4 regions of the Paenibacillus sp. FSL R7-269 genome follow, and region 3 is predicted to be linked to each of the others. Evidence: predicted binding sites of a transcription regulator. Region 3 holds the regulator's gene; each other region holds the start of a gene.
What was found. The regulator Rex, encoded in region 3, represses fermentation and respiration genes when NADH is low (regulators of the CRP and FNR family bind a similar motif). The targets are predictions, from matches to a motif close to TTGTGAAATATTTCACAA.
Positions count from the first base shown of each region.

Region 1 (4,635 bases), on a different contig from region 3:
ATCAGAGTTTGGGCAATTCGGGCCTTCTTTCAAGATAGATAGAATGACCTGGATCAAGCCTTCTTTCTTATGGATGATGTACCGGTCAGGGTGGGCGACCAAAACGGATCAGGAGCGGATATTGGCGATTGATATTACCAGAGAGGGCTTCAATCATATTTTGTCTCAGGTGGTGCTGTCCTCATATGATCCTGACTTGTATGCTTCCCAAGAGGAGTGGCAGACGAAGTTACAAGCTTCCCAAGTGAGATGCCAATGGGACCCGGATAGAGATATCCATGGGAACAAATTGCCGCGAAGAGCCATTCAGTTAGGTCTCAGGGGCGATATGGTGCATAAATTCATCTACGAATGCATAGTAGAAATCACTGATATTACTGAGTTTGTAATCGATACCAGAGAGGCGATACAATCCGGGAAGTTCAGCACGGGGGTGTTGCCGAAGGAGACCCCGTATCCTGTGGAAAATTCTATTCAAAGAACTTTAGGGATACTTATGTGAAAATGATTTACCTTCAATCCCTATCAATTGAACTTGGGAATTTAAGTTAAGGGAAAGTGGCGGAGGGGAATTTTGGAACTGGAGGAGCGGTAGCGACCGCCTTTGTTTGCGGATTTCAACCGTTATATCGGTATAAAATCATGAAATCTGCAGAAGGGCAGCGGCCGGAAGTCCAAAACTTCTCTGGAGTCACTGATAATCCCAAAACATAAAATTCATTAGTTCAATCTATATAGCTGTAATTGCACAAAAGACAAGGAGAACCCATGAACATTAGAGTGTTGATCGTAGAGGATGACCCGATGGTGGCGAAGTTTAACCGGCATTATCTGGAGCAGGTTGCGGGCTTTGAGTATGCGGGCTGGGCGGCGACAGGGGATGAGGCGATGACTATGCTGGAGAAGGAGCAGGTAGATCTGGTGCTGCTGGATATTTATATGCCGCGTGTCAGCGGGCTGCAGCTGCTCTCTGCTCTGCGGGAGCAGGGGAGCAAGGTGGATATCATTGTGATCTCCGCCGCCAGCGACAATGCCAGCATCCGCAAGGCACTGCAGAACGGGGCCGTGGATTATTTGATCAAGCCGTTCGAGTTTGCACGGTTTCAGGCGGCCTTGTCGGCGTATCGTGAAGATTATAAGCTGATGCACAAGGAGCATCTCAGCCAGGAGCAGCTGGATAAGCTGCTGCGGCATTCGCTCGGGACGGAAGAGGAGCAGTCCGCTGCCTTGCCGCTGCCCAAGGGACTTGCCGAAGGCACACTGGAGAGCATCTGGAGCACGATTAACCGGCTGGAGAGCCGGGTGTTCTCCACAGAGGATATCAGCAGCCATGCGCCCATCTCGCGGATCTCGGTCCGCAAATATCTGGCTTTTCTGACGGAGGCAGGCATTCTGGAGATGGAGCTTAGCTACGGGGCAGTAGGCAGGCCGGTGTATATGTATAAGGTGAGACCTGAAGGGCATGAACTTATCCGTAAATATCTATAGGCTTTCTCTATAAAATAAAACGGAGTCACGGTGTCCCGAGGCTGCCTCAGGCGTTCCATGACTCCATATAGCCTTCACATTAGCTGTGAAGGTTATTAAGCTATGCCATACATAAACGTGCGCAGAATCAATCGAAGGCCTGCTGCAGAGCCAGCGGACTGAACTCGTTAATGATTTTGTAGGCTACCAGGTGCGGGTTGTTCATGTCATTGTCGTAGATAATCATGTGATGCTTGCCCTTCAAAATAATGTCGAACCGCTGCTTCCGGTCGGCCTGCACGATGGTCATGTAATAGCTGTACTTGTTGTCAGTGTTGACATTGCGGGCGGATTTCATCAGGCGGACACCAGAGAAATCATCGTAGATCCGCTTAATCGCTTCCGGCTCGGTGAGCACAACATCCTTCTGTTCACCGGGAACAGAAGACAGGCGGGTAATTTCCAGTGCAGCGATATCTTCCAGACGGATGGTTCGGGCAACTACTCTTTTGAATGAAGTATAGCGGCTTGCGGTGTAGCTCATCAGGGAGACACCGGCTGCTGCCAGAACAGCACCGGCCAGCCAATATTTTTCGCTTTTTTCCATAGTTTCTGTTCCTCCTAGTGATACGGTTGTATAAGCTCCAATTATAAATCTATAACCACATTCAAGCAAATTCACTACCTTTATTTACTTTATCATTTCTTTAATTACTAAATATTCTAGTGAGGGCTCCTTCAGGTTATGATGATTGTGAAAATATGCACAATGACAATTGGAGGAGAACAGAATGAACAGAAAGAGATGGGGAAGTCTGCTGGGCAAAGGGTTGCTGCTGGCAAGTCTGGTGGTATTGCCTGCATGTAACAGCACCAAAGGGGAGTCTACGGACATTGTAATTATCGGCGGCGGCGGCGCGGGAATGACTGCTGCCATTGAAGCGCATAATCAGGGAGCTAAGGTGATACTGATCGAAAAAATGCCTATGCTTGGAGGCAATACCGTCCGTGCGGAAGGCGGATTGAATGCGGCAGGAACACCTTATCAGGCAGCGGATGGCATCAAAGACAGTCCGGAGCTGCATTTCGAGGATACCATGAAGGGCGGCAAGAACCTTAACAACCCGGAACTGGTCAGAACGCTTACGAACGGTGCGGCGGCTTCCGTGGAGTGGCTGAAGGAGAATGGAGCCGAGCTGTCTGAAGTGGGACGCGCAGGCGGGGCAAGCGTGAACCGGATTCACCGTCCGGCAGGCGGGGAAGCGGCAGGGAATTTCATCGTAGTCGCGCTGAAGAAGAAGCTGGAGGAATACAAGATTGATGTGCGCCTGCGGACGACTGCCGATGAGATCGTCAAGAACAAGGACGGCATGGTTACCGGGGTGAAGGTGACGGATAAGGATGGCAAGCAGTACACGATTAGTGCCAATTCTGTTATCCTGGCGGCCGGCGGTTTTGGCGCCAACATGGACATGATCAAGGGGTACCAGCCGAAGCTGGAAGGGTTCTCTACGACTAACCATCCAGGCGCAACCGGCGATGGTACAACGATGGCAGAGAAGATCGGCGCCAAGCTGGTAGACATGAAGGAGATTCAGATTCATCCGACCACCATTCCGAATCAAGGCGTGCTGATCACGGAAGGGGTACGCGGAGACGGTGCAATTCTGGTCAATAGCGAAGGCAAGCGATTCACGAATGAACTGCTGACCCGCGATGTCGTGTCCCAGAATATTCTGGCCCAGTCCGGCAAAGTAGCTTACCTGATCTTCAATGATGAGCTGCGTGCGAACCTGAAGGCAACCGAGGTTTACTTTGGAATGGATCTGGTCAAAGAAGCGGCAACTCCTGAAGAATTGGCGGCACAGATTGGTGTAGACGGCAAAGCACTGGCAGATACACTGAATACGTATAATGGCTTCGTTGCTTCCGGTAAGGATACAGAGTTTGAACGGCCGGATCTTGAACTGTCTTTTGAAAAAGGTAAATATTATGCAATTCAGGTAACACCGGGAATCCACCATACCATGGGCGGAGTAGCGATTAACACTCAGGCACAGGTGCTGGATACCAAGGATCAGGTCATTGCCGGACTGTATGCTGCGGGCGAAGTAACCGGCGGGGTACACGGCGCCAACCGTCTGGGCGGGAATGCACTTGCAGACATCACCACCTTCGGCCGGATTGCAGCGGATGAAGCTGTGAAGGCACTTAAGAAATAGAAACTTTCCAGAAGGAGGAATTACTCATGCACAAGTGGACAAAAACGTTGCTGTTCTCTGCCCTTGCGGCTGCAACAGTACTTACGGCAGGATGCTCTTCATCTTCCGGCAAGTATGTAGACGGGACGTATGATGGAACAGGTAAAGGGGTCAAGAGTGATATTAAAGTGGCGGTAGAAATCAAGGATGAGAAGATCGACGCCATTACCGTAGAGGAGCATAAGGAGACGCAGGCGATGATCGATGCGGCAGTGGAGAATACCATTCCTGAAATTATTGAAAAGCAAACCACAGAAGGCGTAGACGCCCTCTCCGGTGCTTCCGGCTCCAGCGGCGGAATTATTGAAGCGGTGACCCAGGCGCTGGAACAGGCCAAGAAGCAGTAAGCTATCATCCAATTAATAGAGTTGTGAAAAGTTCAGCCCAGCAAGCCCAGCCCTCCTGTCTCCGGCAGAACGGCTGGGCTTGCTTCATTCTTCTATTCCCCAGAAGCGAGCCCCGGGAGCAGCTTTACAAATTCAGGTTCAACTAATATAGTTCGAAGGGAAAAGGGATATGAAGGGAGGTCATCACGCAAGTGGCCAGGAAAAAAAGCTACAGTCTGCGCACAATGATCGCCGTTATGGTGTCTGCCGTTGTCCTGCTGGTATTGCTGATTTTATATTTTATTTTCCGCAATCAGATTATTCCGCAGACCCGGCAGGCGCTGGAGGATAAGGCGATTACGATTGCCCGTACCATCGCTCTGATTCCGCTGGTCTCTGAGGGACTCAGTGAGGGCAACAGCAAGGAGATTCAGGACTACACCTCAAGAATCGCCCGCCGCAACGATATTATGTTCGTGGTAGTCACAGATATGAAGGGTATCCGCTATTCCCATCCGGATGCCTCGCTGGTCGGACTGCCCTTTGCGGGAGGAGGCCAAGAGATATCGCTGCGCGGAGGG
Region 1 is NZ_ASPS01000042.1:148,257-152,891, forward strand. It holds gene C162_RS19525 (DUF4291 domain-containing protein) at 1-502, shown strand, start outside; gene C162_RS19530 (response regulator) at 769-1,488, shown strand; gene C162_RS19535 (hypothetical protein) at 1,616-2,074, opposite strand; gene C162_RS19540 (flavocytochrome c) at 2,259-3,689, shown strand; gene C162_RS19545 (FMN-binding protein) at 3,716-4,075, shown strand; gene dcuS (DcuS/MalK family sensor histidine kinase) at 4,267-4,635, shown strand, end outside.
Region 1: C162_RS19540 (flavocytochrome c) is a predicted target of Rex. The motif match lies at 2,220-2,237, and genes of this name have one in related genera.

Region 2 (4,635 bases), on a different contig from region 3:
ATCCCATCAGCCCCATCACGATAATGAATACGCTCCAGCTTCCGCTCGCCCACGGGAGGGCAAACAGCGTCAGGGCATTCATGGCCAGAGCGCCGACAATCAGGCGGTTGACCCCTACCTTATGGTACAACGAGCCGCCCAGCAGCTGACCGGCAATCCCCCCAAGGGACTGCACCAGCAGAACAATTCCCGCGTCCTTCATACTACGTCCCAGTTCATCGAATACATACATGGTAACCAGCGGCCACATCAGCGCACTGCCGGTAGCATTAATAAGACTGGCAATCAAGAATACTTTTATTTCCTTCGGATAGGCCTGCATGAATCTCATATCTTGTCTGTCATCCCCTGTAACATAGCTGTCTTTAATCCATCCAGTATCATCCCAACACAGGGGGCAGGGCAAGCATGCGCGTTAATGCTGTATCGCGGGAAACCAGAGAATTATCCTATTGAAAATCAATCCCTTCTTCACCGCCGCCAGCGATATTAATATTCTATAACCCGCTCTTTCACACGTAAACAAAAATACCTTGCCGGCACTGATTCGTTCCCCGGAACCCGGGGTAATGATCCATATGAAACACTCCCTATTTTATTCACCGTGAGATCCGATTTCGTTCCCCCGAATCGGATTGCACGGTGAATTTTGTTTAAATATAAGTATTTATAAGTTTTACTCTATAAATTATCCTTCTATTTCTCGCTGAAACGGTACCGTCCTTATAAAGGACGGCAAAGCCGTTTCCACTTGTGTCCGGAGAAAGATCCTGCTGTACCCGACATAAAAACACTCCCTGTCTCTACGAATCCCTTGAAGCAGGATGCCGAGAAGCAGGAAGTGCTTAGGCCAAGCTATGGTACAGTCCGGCGATTCACCGGGTCAGGTCCGATATTGATTAAGCGTGTTTCTTCAAACCCGCAGCAGGGACGCCTGCAGCCGAGTTCACTGCTCCCGGCTCCTTGCGCAGATAGGCCATCCAGTACGCAGCAGCCACGAAGATCGCGCCGCCCGTCAGATTGCCCAGCCAGACCGGAACGAAGTTGGCCACATACTGGCCCCAGGTGAAATGTCCTTCGAAGATCGCAGCAGGGATAAGGAACATGTTAGCTACAACGTGCTGGAAGCCGATGGCCACAAACGCCATGGTCGGGAACCAGATACCGAGGATTTTGCCGCTGAAATTGTCTGCCCCGTACGACAGCCATACCGCCAGCGCTACGAGCCAGTTACAGCCGATCCCGGAGATAAAAGCCTGCAGGAACGTAGCATCGATCTTATGCTCCGCCATACTTACCAGCTTCTCCAGATACACACCATCTGATGTAAGGCCAACGATGTGACCGAAGAAATAAGCAACGAACAAGGCGCCTGCCAGGTTGCTGAGCGTGATCAGCACGAGGTTCTTCATCACTTCCCAGAACGAGATCTTCTTCGCAATGAACGCCAGCGGCACCGCCATCATATTGCCCGTCAGCAGTTCCCCTCCGGCAAGCAGCACCAGAATGAGTCCAACCGGGAACACCGCAGCCCCGATGAAGTTAGCAATGGACCCCCACTCGGCAGGCGCACCGGCAATGACACGAATATCCAGCAAAAATCCGAGCGCGATAAACGCCCCTCCCAGAAAACCGAGAATGAGTACAGTGCTAAGCGGATTATGTGCCTTCTTGACTCCGTTCTCTACCGTAACTTCAGCGATTCCCTGCGGTTTGTTATAAGCCATGATTCCTATCCCCTTCTAATTACTTAAAATTTGTTCCTTTATGCCATTGTAACGTGATCCTAATCACATTTACGTGATAAAAGTCACTATCCGAAAAACCAAGTGAAAGTTTTCACTGACATGTCAAATTTACCATAAAAGCTGGATTCATGCACTGATTTAATACAGCTCAAGGAATTCACAGATTAATCTCACCGGAAGGAACCGGAGCATCCAGCAGCGAATAAAAAAGAAAAAAGTTATACCGGCTGCTTGTTAAACAGGCCGGAGAGAGGAGTCTTTGTATGGTTAGCCAAGAAGTACAGGACATCATTGAAACGTATATCAGGGCATATAATTCTTTTGACATTCAAGGCATGGTTGACCTGATGCACCAGGATATCATCTTCCGGAATATTTCAAATGGGGTAACCACCACGGAAACCAGCGGCATCCCGGCATTCCGGGCATTGGCTGAGCAATCATCAACGATGTTCTCCAGCCGCCGCCAGATCATTACCGGGTACAGCGCAGGACCTGACAATAATGTTGAGGTGGCCATTGATTATGAAGGCATCCTTGCCGTGGATATGCCTGGCGGATTATCGGCCGGTGATATGCTGCGGCTAAAGGGAACGTCTATATTCGGCATTAAGGATGGAGAAATTGTGTTGATTGAGGACCGCAGCTGAGCACATAACATTTAAGAAACACAAGTGGAAACGGCTTTGCCGTCCTTTACAAGGACGGTACCGTTTCGGCGAGAAATAGACGGATAAGATGTAGTCGGTTTTTCGACCACATTCAGCCCGGATGACCACTCGCGTATCCCCGGCTTTATGCACCACTTATCCACATCGGAAGAAAATCATAATTCCCTTTTCAAAAAAAAGAGCCCGGAATGGGCTCTAATACAAAGGTATCAATAAATTAAGCGTGGACAGGCTCCTTGACGGGAGCAGGCTTAGGCAGAGCCTGAAGGCCTGCAGTGTTCAGGAAGTTCCAAGGCTTGTTGTAATGCGGCTGGAAGAAGAAGTCGATGAAGGCCAGCTGGTCAACGGTCATCTTGTTCTGGATGCAGACCGATACGGTATTGATCGACTGCGTCAGATCCATCTTGGACATAATCTGCGCGCCCAGAATGCGGCGGGTGGCACGGTCAAAGACCACTTTTACCTGAACCTGCTCGAAGGTCGGCATGAACTCCGGACGGTAGTTGTCGATCAGCATTACACTCTCCGTATCCATTCCCTCGGCTGCGGCAGCCTCTTCCGTTAGTCCGGTTCCGGCAATATTGTCCTCATAGATCTTGATGCCCGATGTTCCTTGCGTACCCATGTAGGGGATCGTGTTCGAGACCAGATTGCGGGCGACCAGCGTTCCCATACGCACTGCATTGGTGGCCAGCGGAATGTACGCGTGCTTCCCGGTCGGATTGTAATGAATCGCGCAGCTGTCACCGGCAGCATAGACATCCGGCAGGCTGGTCTGCATATAATCGTTAACCATAATCGCGCCGTTCGGCAGCATATCCACTTGACCCTTCAGCAGCTCGGTATTCGGACGGAAGCCGATACAGAGAATCACCAGATCCGTCTCATGTTCACCCTTGCTCGTAATCACCTTGGTCACTCTGCCGTTCTCCCCTGCGAAGGAGGCGACCTTCTCGCCCAGCGCCAGCTTAATGCCGTGATCCTCAAGCGACTGCTGGATCGGTGCGGTGAACTCTTTATCGAGATATTTGCTCAGGATGCGGTCTTCCCCGTCAATCAGCGTAACTTCCTTGCCGTTCATCTGAAAAGCCTCCACCAGCTCGACCCCGATATATCCGGCACCGACCACAGTAATTCTGTTCACCTTCTGCGCTTCTTCGATAATGGTGTTGGAATGATTGTAGTTCTTCGAGAGCAGGATACCCTCCATCTCTATTCCTTCGAGCTTAGGCACAATTGGCCATGAGCCGGTTGTCATAATTAATTTGTCATAAGTATCTTCCATTTCCTCGCCGGTCACGAGGTTGCGGGCTTTCAGGGTTTTGCGGGCGGTATCCACGTTAATTACCTCATGGCGCATCTTCGTCTGCACACCTAGCGCAGCCAGCTGTTCCGGGGAGGAATAGAATAGTCCCTGCGGGTCCTTGACCACACCGCCAACGTATAAGGCAATGCCGCAAGACAGGAATGAGATATTATCATTGCGTTCGTACACCGTAATCTGTGCATCCGGGTATAACTGTGCGGTATTTACAATGGCGGCCGTTCCGGCGTGGGTACATCCAATAACTGCTACTTTCATGATTTCGTCCTCCTCCAAGTTGAAAAGCTTATTTAGTAGGGCTTGTGTTTACGTTTGTGATTGTTTTCACTTTATACACTGATTATATTGTGATATTTATCACATTGCAAGTAGTTTTGTGATTTTTCTCACAATATTCACAATTTCAAATTTTAATAACTTTGGAGTCTCACCGCATCATCCACTCCGTTTGTACCGCTGCTGCGCTCTTCAACCTTGAGTTAGTTTTCCCCGGAGGAGGGGCATTATGTCTGCCAGGAGCAGGAAACAGCAGGAGGATAAAAGAGTTAGGCAGAACCGCAGCCCTGTAATCGGACTAAATCACTTCCATCGAGCTTGAGCACCTCGCGCCAGCCCATTGTAATCGGTTTTTCGATTACATTTGCTCCGTGTCCGCTACGCCCAGCCCATTGTAATCGGTTTTTCGATTACATTGCGGTCACTTACCCTCGCGGCTGCAAAATGTATTCGCTTTTTCGCATACAAAAAAGCCTCACTCCCGCAGCATACCTGCGATAAAGTAAGGCCAAGCTATACTCATTGTTATTTGCTAATCGCTACTCGCTATACAGCCCTATGGTCTTATGCTGCTGGTAGTCACGATCGGAAGTGTCTTATTCCAGACCCGAAATTA
Region 2 is NZ_ASPS01000003.1:44,262-48,896, forward strand. It holds gene C162_RS01185 (MFS transporter) at 1-331, opposite strand, end outside; gene C162_RS01190 (formate/nitrite transporter family protein) at 900-1,727, opposite strand; gene C162_RS01195 (nuclear transport factor 2 family protein) at 2,012-2,398, shown strand; gene C162_RS01200 (FAD-dependent oxidoreductase) at 2,637-4,001, opposite strand; gene C162_RS01205 (formate--tetrahydrofolate ligase) at 4,616-4,635, opposite strand, start outside.
Region 2: C162_RS01190 (formate/nitrite transporter family protein) is a predicted target of Rex. The motif match lies at 1,828-1,845, and genes of this name have one in related genera.

Region 3 (4,635 bases):
TTGGGCAGAGTTGGCAACGCCCCGGGAGGAAGGAAACGTCAATCCGCTGGAGAATATTACCTTTGAAGAGTATATGGATGAGGTAACGAAGCGGCTGAAGGCTGTTCTTCCACAGTATGAGAGCCGTGAGGCCCAGGAGCTGATGATCCATGAGGTCATTACAGCGCTTGAGCAGGACAAGCATCTGCTGATTGAAGCGGGAACCGGCACCGGCAAGTCGCTGGGTTACCTGCTTCCGGCCATCTACCATAGTGTGAAAAGTGATCAAAAGGTGATGGTCAGCACTCATACCATTAACCTTCAGGACCAGTTGCGTGAGCGGGATATCCCACTCTTAACCAGCGTTGTGCCGTTCCCGTTCAAGGCCTCCATCTTTAAGGGAAGAGGGCACTATTTGTGTCTGCGCAAGTTCGAACATAGAATGAATAAAAAGGACTTTACGAGTCCAAGAGAAGAAGCGCTCACCGCTGCGCAAATGCTTGTCTGGCTGACCCAGACGACGACCGGCGATGATGAGGAGCTTAACTTAAGCGGACGGGGCGGCGATTTCTGGGAGACTGTAGCCAGTGATACCGACTCCTGCCTGGGACGGGCTTGTCCCTGGTTCCGCAAATGCTATTACCACCGGGCCAAGCATGAAGCCGGGATCTCTGATGTGGTGGTCACCAATCACTCCAAGCTGTTCGCAGATGTCAAAGCCGGGCATCAGCTACTTCCGGCTTACGATCATCTTGTGATTGATGAAGCCCATCATCTGGAAGATATTGCCGGCAAGCATCTTGGCATGCAGATGAAATATTTCACATTCGCCCATACCCTCACCCGCCTCTATAAGGATAGCCGGAGCGGGCAGCTGCCTGCCCTCCGCCAGAGTCTGCAGTCTTCGGGCAGTGAGCAGGCTTCCGAATGGAGCGGCGTGATCGACCGGATCTATCCCGATCTGCTGACGGTGAAGGAATCTTGGGATGCGCTCAGCGACCGGCTCTTCAGCCTGCTGCCCGAGCGCAGCGATGCCGGAGCCGGTGAAGCAGGCCAGCTGGTGGCCCGCCTGCAGCCGGGCAAGAAGCCGAAGGATTGGGAGGAGTTGGCGGCCCTTGAGAATACGCTGAACCTCAGTCTGAGCGATATCATCCGCAAGGGTGACAAGATGCTCAGTGAGATGCGTGACACGGACAGCCAATCCTCCTCGGACAGTCTTGTGACCGATATCGGCGGGTTATTTAAGGATCTGGCATCCATTAGAGAGCAGATCCGCTTCTTCATGGGCCTGAACGATGAGAATATCGTGTATTGGCTGGAGGGAAGCGGTAATTATAAAGGCAAGTCGCTGCAAATGTATGCCGTTCCTGTAGATGTCAGTACCCAGCTCAGGGAGCTGTTCTTCGACAAGAAGAAGAGTATTGTCCTGACCTCGGCCACCTTATCCGTGGATAAGTCCTTCCAGTTCATGATCGATAACCTGGGCCTTGGTGAAGCTGCGGAGCAGGGGCGTCTGATGACAGCGCTGCTTCCGTCGCCGTTTAAATACCGGGAGCAGGCTCTGCTGGTCATTCCCCGCGACTTCCCGAGCGTCAAGGGAAGTATAGGGGATGCCCGTTTTGTGGACACGCTTGTTCATTCCCTCGCCGAGACTGCTGTAACTACACGAGGGCGAATGCTGGTGCTGTTCACCTCCTACAAGATGCTGCGCCAGGTCTATGACCCGCTGAAGGAGGCGCTTGCCTCCCAGGATATCGCGGTGCTCGGACAAGGTGTGGAGGGCGGCAGCCGGAGCAAGCTGATCCGCCGCTTCCAGGACAGCCCGGCTTCGGTCCTGCTCGGTACCAGCAGTTTCTGGGAAGGGGTAGATATTCCGGGAGAAGCATTGACCTGCCTGGCGATTGTCAGACTGCCGTTCCAGCCGCCGAATCACCCGCTGGCAGAAGCGAAGTCGGAGCTGCTTCAGGCACAGAAGAAGAACCCGTTCATGAAGCTGTCCGTGCCGCAGGCAGTCATCCGCTTCAAGCAGGGCTTCGGGCGGCTGGTCCGCACGGCGCAGGACCGGGGCATCGTAATTGTGTACGATACTAGAGTAATTGAATCGCATTACGGAAAGTACTTCCTGTATTCACTCCCCGGTCCCAAGATGGAGCATATGCTCACCGAGCAGATGGTCCCGAGAATTGCCGAATGGCTGGAAGACGGCGGGGTTTCCTAATTCATCTGCTATTGCTATTATTAATAAGTCATGATTAACCTGAAGATCCGTTCCCGCCCTGTCTTGCCGATCCGGCAGGCGGGGGGCACGGTTGCTATAATTGAACGGGTATAACACAACTATTAAGGAGGAGAATACATGAAATCGGATAAAATATCGGAGGCCGTCGTGCGCAGGCTCCCAGTGTACCTGCGTTTCCTGAACGATCTCCAAAAACGTGAAATCTCCACAGTCTCTTCTCAGGAGCTGGGCCAGAAGCTTGATCTGAATCCCGCCCAGATCCGTAAGGATTTGGCTTACTTCGGTGATTTTGGCAGGAAGGGTATCGGCTACGATGTATCCTATCTAATTGAGAAGATTCGCCATATCCTGAAGCTTGACCAGCAAATTAATGTTGCACTGGTTGGAGCCGGTAATCTCGGTCATGCCTTGTCTAACTACAACGCTTACTTGAAGGATACGATGAAGATTACTGCGATCTTCGATGCCTACCCGCCGAAGGTGGGCCAGCAGATCAACTCGCTGGTTGTGCAGCCGATGGAGGAGTTAAGCAGCACAATCCGCTCGCAGGGCATCCGCATCGGGATTATTACCGTACCTGACAGCGAAGCCCAGAATGTAGCTGATATTCTTGTGGACTCCGGCATTGAGGCGATTCTGAACTTCGCACCGGTTATTCTCAAGACGCCTGCCAATATCCGGATTCATGCCGCAGATTTCACCACAGATCTGCAGAGCCTGGCCTATTATTTGCATGATGGAAAGGATGAGGCAGAAGATGAGCAGTAAGATCACGATAATCAAGAACGGGCACTTCCTGGTTCCGGGCAGCGACAAGCCGGTTCTAAGCGGGTATATGACCCTGGAGAATGATCTGATTACTTACATAGGTGAAGCTGAGCCGGTAGTGGAGGATGGCGCTCAGGTCGTAGACGGCAGCCGTCTGCTGTTCATGCCGGGTCTGGTCAATACCCATGGGCATACGGCCATGTCACTGCTGCGCGGATACGGCGACGATATGGTGCTTCAGACTTGGCTGCAGGAGAAGATGTGGCCGATGGAAGAGAAATTCACTGGTGATGATGTATATTGGGGAACCTCGTTGTCCGTACTGGAAATGCTGAAGGGCGGCACAACCACCTTCCTCGATATGTATGATCATATGGACCGGGTAGCGGAAGTAACGGAGCAGTCCGGTATTCGTGCGGTGCTGATGCGCGGCGTAATTGGGCTGTGCCCGGAAGAGGTACAGCAAGCAAAGCTCGCTGAGGCGGTTGCTTTTGCCCGTAACTGGCACGGCAAGGCTGACGGCAGAATTACAACTATGCTCTCACCGCACGCTCCGTACACCTGTCCTCCAGAGTTTTTCATGAAGTTTGTGCAGGCTGCCCATGATCTGGACCTGCCGATGCATACCCATATGTCCGAGACGCGCCATGAAGTGGAGCAGAACGTGGCTGACTACGGCCTTCGTCCGGTCGCACATCTGGAGAAGCTGGGGATGTTCACCCGTCCTTCGCTCATTGCCCACGGGGTTCATCTGAACGATGAAGAGATCGGGATTCTGGCCCGCTATAACGTTGGCGTGTCGCATAACCCCGGCAGTAACCTGAAGCTGGCCAGCGGGGTTGCACGTGTTCCTGAGCTGCTGCGAGCCGGGGTTAAGGTCTCCCTGGGTACAGACGGCGCGGCAAGCAACAACAATCTGGATATGTTCGAAGAGATGAGGCTGGCGGCTCTGATCCACAAGGGCGTAAGCGGTGATCCTACAGCGGTACCGGCTCCTGAAGCGCTACTGATGGCCACGGAATACGGGGCTCAGTCTATTTTCCTAAGCGGGGTAGGCCGGCTTGCAGCAGGAATGAAGGCCGACTTCATCGCGCTTGATATTGACCAGCCGCATTTGCTGCCGCATACCGATCTGCTCTCCCATGCCGTCTATTCGGCAAGTGCCAAGGATGTGGAGCATGTATGGGTGAACGGCCAGCAGGTTGTGAAGCATGGACAATGCCTGACACTGGATGAAGAAGCTATCCGCCGCAAAGCACAGGAGACGTTCGAGAGCCTGCTTAAACGGTAATTCAGGAGAACGGGAAAGGAAGCAGCGTTGTGAAGAAGAAGAGGAGAAAATGGATCTGGCTGGGGCTTACCGTGGTGCTGCTCCTTCTGTTCGGATTAAGCCAGTTCTATGCCTACATTATGAAGGACCAGTGGAACGAGCGGAATGAGGCCAAGGAGCTGGCCCGGACGCGTGCCGGACTAACGGAGGTAACCAAGGCTCAGAAATCCGTCTGGAATGAGAATGAGATCTACTGGGTGCTAACCGGCAAAAATGAAGCCGGGACCGATCTGATGGTGTGGGTCCGTTTCACCTTGGAGGGCAAGCCTGCCGGAGGCGACAACGACCTGTATGCTGAAGAGCTGAGCAAAGGCACTTC
Region 3 is NZ_ASPS01000053.1:37,861-42,495, reverse strand. It holds gene dinG (ATP-dependent DNA helicase DinG) at 1-2,197, shown strand, start outside; gene C162_RS22655 (redox-sensing transcriptional repressor Rex) at 2,336-2,986, shown strand; gene C162_RS22650 (amidohydrolase) at 2,976-4,277, shown strand; gene C162_RS22645 (cell wall elongation regulator TseB-like domain-containing protein) at 4,307-4,635, shown strand, end outside.

Region 4 (4,635 bases), on a different contig from region 3:
GAGCGGTCGATGGCAGAGATTAATTTCAATACGATTGAACGTACGGACCTGATCCTGCATCTGATAGACACGCTTCTGCTCGCGCATAAGGCATTTATCGGGTACCATAAGGATCTGAATATTATGTATCACAGCGATGAGGCTATCAAGCAGCTGATGGATGCCCAGTACGAGTCCGGCCGGCTCAAGACGCTGACCTATCTTCAGATGGGACAGGATGAACTGAAGACCGAAGATACGGAGGCAGCTTCGATCATTGTGTTCGAGTCAGTGAGCGCGATTGTAGACTTTATCTCCTTCTCGCCGCAGCGGATCGCTGTGGACCGGCTGAAGTCAGAGCTGGTTCATATGCTGGTGCAATATCTGTATAAGTAACAACTGCCTTTTCTCTATACATTTCCTCAAAAAAAGAGCAAGCCTGCAGGTACCCCGCAGCTTGCTCTTTCTTTATTGACCCTTGCGGATCAGCGTTTATCCTTCCAGAAATTGAGCGGCTCCATATCCTTCGTAATGAGCTTGAAGGTATAGCCTTCCTTCTTCAGCTTCTCCAGAATACGCGGCAGCACCTTGAGTGTAGCCTTCTGGTCATGCATCAGAATTACCGGATTCGTCTTGGACGCCTTCAGCTTATTCACCTGATCCATCACGGTGTTATAGATTCTGTCGCTGTTCTGTTTGTATTTCCAGTCATAGGAATCCACGTTCCAGTCCCAGAGATGGTATCCCTGCGTCAGGACTTTATCGCGGAAGGACTTGGTGAAATAGGGCTTGCTTCCGTATGGCGTACGGATCAGTGGGGTGCTTACTCCCGTCAGCTTCTTCAATGTTGCATTGGCCCCTGACATCTCGGCAAGCGCCGCTGCAGGAGAGGCATAGAACTTCTCCTTGCGGTGGGTCACACCATGCAGCGCTAAGCCATAGCCTTCCTTAGCAATCCGCTTTACCTGGGCGGGATGCTCATTCATGTTGTTCCCCAGCATGAAGAAGGTCGCCTGTACGTCATATTTGTGCAGGATATCCAGCAACTCACCAGTCGTCGCTGACGGGCCATCGTCGAAGGTCAGGTATACGGTCCGGCCCGGCTTGCCCGGCTCAGTGGGTGTAACGGGAGTGGCAGGAGTCACTGGAGCCACTGGAGCCTTCGGCTTCAGGTCGGCAGCATATTTATCGGTAAACACTGCATCGGTAAGCTGCGCCGAGCCGTCCTTCACACGAAGTAAATATTTATCTCCCGCGTAGGAAATGCTATACCCGAGGTACCCGCTAACCTTCAGCGGAGCCATGAGTTTGCCGTCCTGCACGAAAGTGCTCATAGGCACAGTAGTGCCATCCTTAAGCACGGCACCTCCGTCCTTGCTCAGCAGGGTAAGCGAACCCGTTCCGCCGGCTACTTGAATTCCGTCCGTCATTCCGGTAAGGGTCCATTTCAGCTCATCCGCAAGTGCACGCAGCGGTACATAATAGGTGCCTTTTACGGAAACAGCTTCAACCTTACTTAATTTATCGTTGACTCCGAGCTTAAGAATAGCGCTATCACCTTTAGCATTAGCCGGGACCTGCACAAGCCCCATGATTAGGAATAAAGACATGAATAAGAGCAGAATTTTCTTGATACGCACAGCAGCAGTCTCCAATCTATGTATATTTATCTATTACTTTATCATATATACTTTCAACGTAATTTGAGAGATTGTAACCGGAAGCTAAAAAATTGTTACTCTTGTGCAATGATAAATGAGGGTTCGCCAACATTTTCAGAAAGCACGCAAATCTCGTCGAATGCTGTCACAGCAAGCGTTACACGGTTAAATCAGCGGTTTTTGGCGCAGAATAATTGTGACAATATTAATAACAATATCGATATTTTGAACAAAAATTGAACAACCTTAAAATTAGCTAAAGTGCGCCACTACAGTGATCTTTATCATACCCTTAGGGAGTTGTAACAATTTGATCACACATATTTAACTTGTTCGCCATTTTTAAGGTCTTTTTTATACTTTTATACAAAATATGTATTTTGCATTATGGGTAAGTAGTTCTTACTATAGATACAGATCAATGTACTCCCGTTAATGAACGGCGAATGAAAAGTAGTATTGAAGGAAGGAGTTCTATATGAAAAAAAAGGGACCGTTATACGCTTTGTTTTTAAGCCTGATCCTTCTCCTGCCGGGATGCAGCTCAATCGCTGTTTTGAACCCGAAGGGGCCGTCTGCAAGGACGTTATCTGACACCATCTTGCTCTCTATTCTTGTAATGCTCGGGGTTCTGGCTGTTGTCTACATTCTGTATATCTTTGTACTGGTGAAATATCGTGCGAAGAAGAGTAATGAGGGCTACATCCCTGAACATGAGGAAGGCAACAAGGTACTGGAGGCCATCTGGATTATCATTCCGATTATCATCGTAGCCTTCCTGTCCGTTGTTACCGTCAAGACGACTAACGAAGTGGAGAATGTGGCTGCGGACTATCAAGATCAGACTCCGCTGGTCATCTATGCTTCCTCTTCCAACTGGAAATGGCATTTCAGCTACCCTGAGGAAGGGATCGAGACGGTTAACTACGTGAATATGCCGGTGCATCGTGCGGTAGAATTCAGAATGTACTCATTCGGCACCATTACCAGTCTCTGGATTCCACAGCTTGCCGGCCAAAAGTACGCCATGAGCGACATGCTGACAACGCTTCATCTCTCCGCTGATACAGAAGGCTCTTATATCGGAAAGAACGCTAACTTCAGCGGTAAAGGCTTCGCCCACATGGAATTCGAAGCGCTTGTCCTGAGTAACAAGGGTTACGAGGACTGGGTGAAGGAAGTGAAGGAAACTGCGCCTAAGCTGACTGAGGAAGAATTCAAGGGCCTGCTGGCCACGGATTATCTCGGACGCAAAACGTATTCCTCCACCCATCTGGAGTTCAGCCCGCCTCCTGGAGACCACGGCGAGCATATGAGCGGCGGCGGCAAGGAGATGGATATGGACAACGGCAATCAGGAGCATCAGGATAACAAGGAAATTCATCCGTCTCCCGAGCCGTCCAGCGGAACGGAATTCGACAGCAAGCCTGATCCGGAAGTCGATCAGCCGCTGCCAAGCTCCCCTGTGGATGAAAGTACACACGAAGGACACTAGCTCTCTGAAGAGCTTAATGCAACACACTGAAAGGAGCTACCCTAATGGATTTAGACAAATTTAAGGTTCACGGCGAACCCTTGATATACGGGGCCATGATCAGTATTGCACTGGCAACCATCGGGATTCTCGTAGGGCTTACCTATTTCAAGAAATGGGGCTATCTGTGGCGCGAATGGCTGACCACGGTTGACCACAAAAAAATCGGGATCATGTACATCCTCGCGGCGCTGCTGATGCTGTTCCGCGGCGGTGTAGATGCGATGATGATGCGTCTGCAGACGGCTGCGCCGGAAATGAAATTCCTCGATGCGCAGCATTACAATGAGGTCTTCACCACCCATGGTCTGATCATGATTCTCTTCATGGCCATGCCGTTCATCATCGGTCTGATGAACGTAATCATTCCACTGCAGATCGGTGCACGGGACGTTGCCTTCCCGCGGCTGAACGCCGTCAGCTTCTGGCTCTTCTTCATGGGCGCCATGCTGCTGAACATTTCGTTCGTCATCGGCGGCTCGCCGGATGCGGGCTGGTCAGCGTACTTCCCGCTGGCGAGTCTTGAATTCAGCCCGACCGTAGGGAACAACTACTACTCTCTGGCTCTGCAAATATCCGGTATCGGCACGCTGATCACCGGGGTTAACTTTATCGTAACAATTCTCAAAATGCGCGCACCAGGCATGACGCTGATGAAGATGCCGATGTTCACCTGGTCCGTACTGATCACCAACGTTATTATTGTCTTTGCCTTCCCGGTTCTTACCGTAGCGCTGGCGATGATGATGTTCGACCGCCTCTTCGGCTCCCAGTTCTTCACGATGGCCAACGGCGGGATGGATATGCTCTGGGCCAACCTGTTCTGGGTCTGGGGACATCCGGAGGTCTATATCGTAATCCTTCCGGCGTTCGGTATTTATAGTGAGATTATCGCCACCTTCTCGAAGAAGAACCTGTACGGCTATACCTCCATGGTATTCAGTATGCTGATCATCTCGCTCCTGTCTTTCCTCGTATGGGCGCACCATTTCTATACGATGGGTCAAGGTGCCATGGTCAACAGCTTCTTCTCGATAACAACGATGGCCATAGCTGTACCTACCGGGGTCAAGATATTCAACTGGCTATTCACCCTGCGAAAGGGCAGGATTACCTTCACGACCCCGATGCTGTATACACTGGCCTTTATCCCGATCTTTACGATCGGCGGGGTAACGGGCGTCATGCTGGCGATGGCCAGCGCCGATTACCAGTATCACAACACGATGTTCCTGGTTGCGCATTTCCACTACGTGCTGATTCCGGGTGCTGTGTTCGCCGTCATCGCCGGGTTCCACTATTGGTTCCCTAAAGTGTTCGGCTTCCGCCTGAACGAACGGCTGGGCAAGCATGCCTTCTGGTGGATCATCATTTCCTTTAACGTAACCTTCTTCCCAATGTTCTTCCTGGGACTGATGGGAATGACACGCCGTCTGTACACTTACTCTAAGGAATCAGGCT
Region 4 is NZ_ASPS01000019.1:8,382-13,016, reverse strand. It holds gene C162_RS08660 (TetR/AcrR family transcriptional regulator) at 1-375, shown strand, start outside; gene C162_RS34270 (polysaccharide deacetylase) at 465-1,619, opposite strand; gene qoxA (cytochrome aa3 quinol oxidase subunit II) at 2,119-3,135, shown strand; gene qoxB (cytochrome aa3 quinol oxidase subunit I) at 3,180-4,635, shown strand, end outside.
Region 4: qoxA (cytochrome aa3 quinol oxidase subunit II) is a predicted target of Rex. The motif match lies at 1,835-1,852, and genes of this name have one in related genera.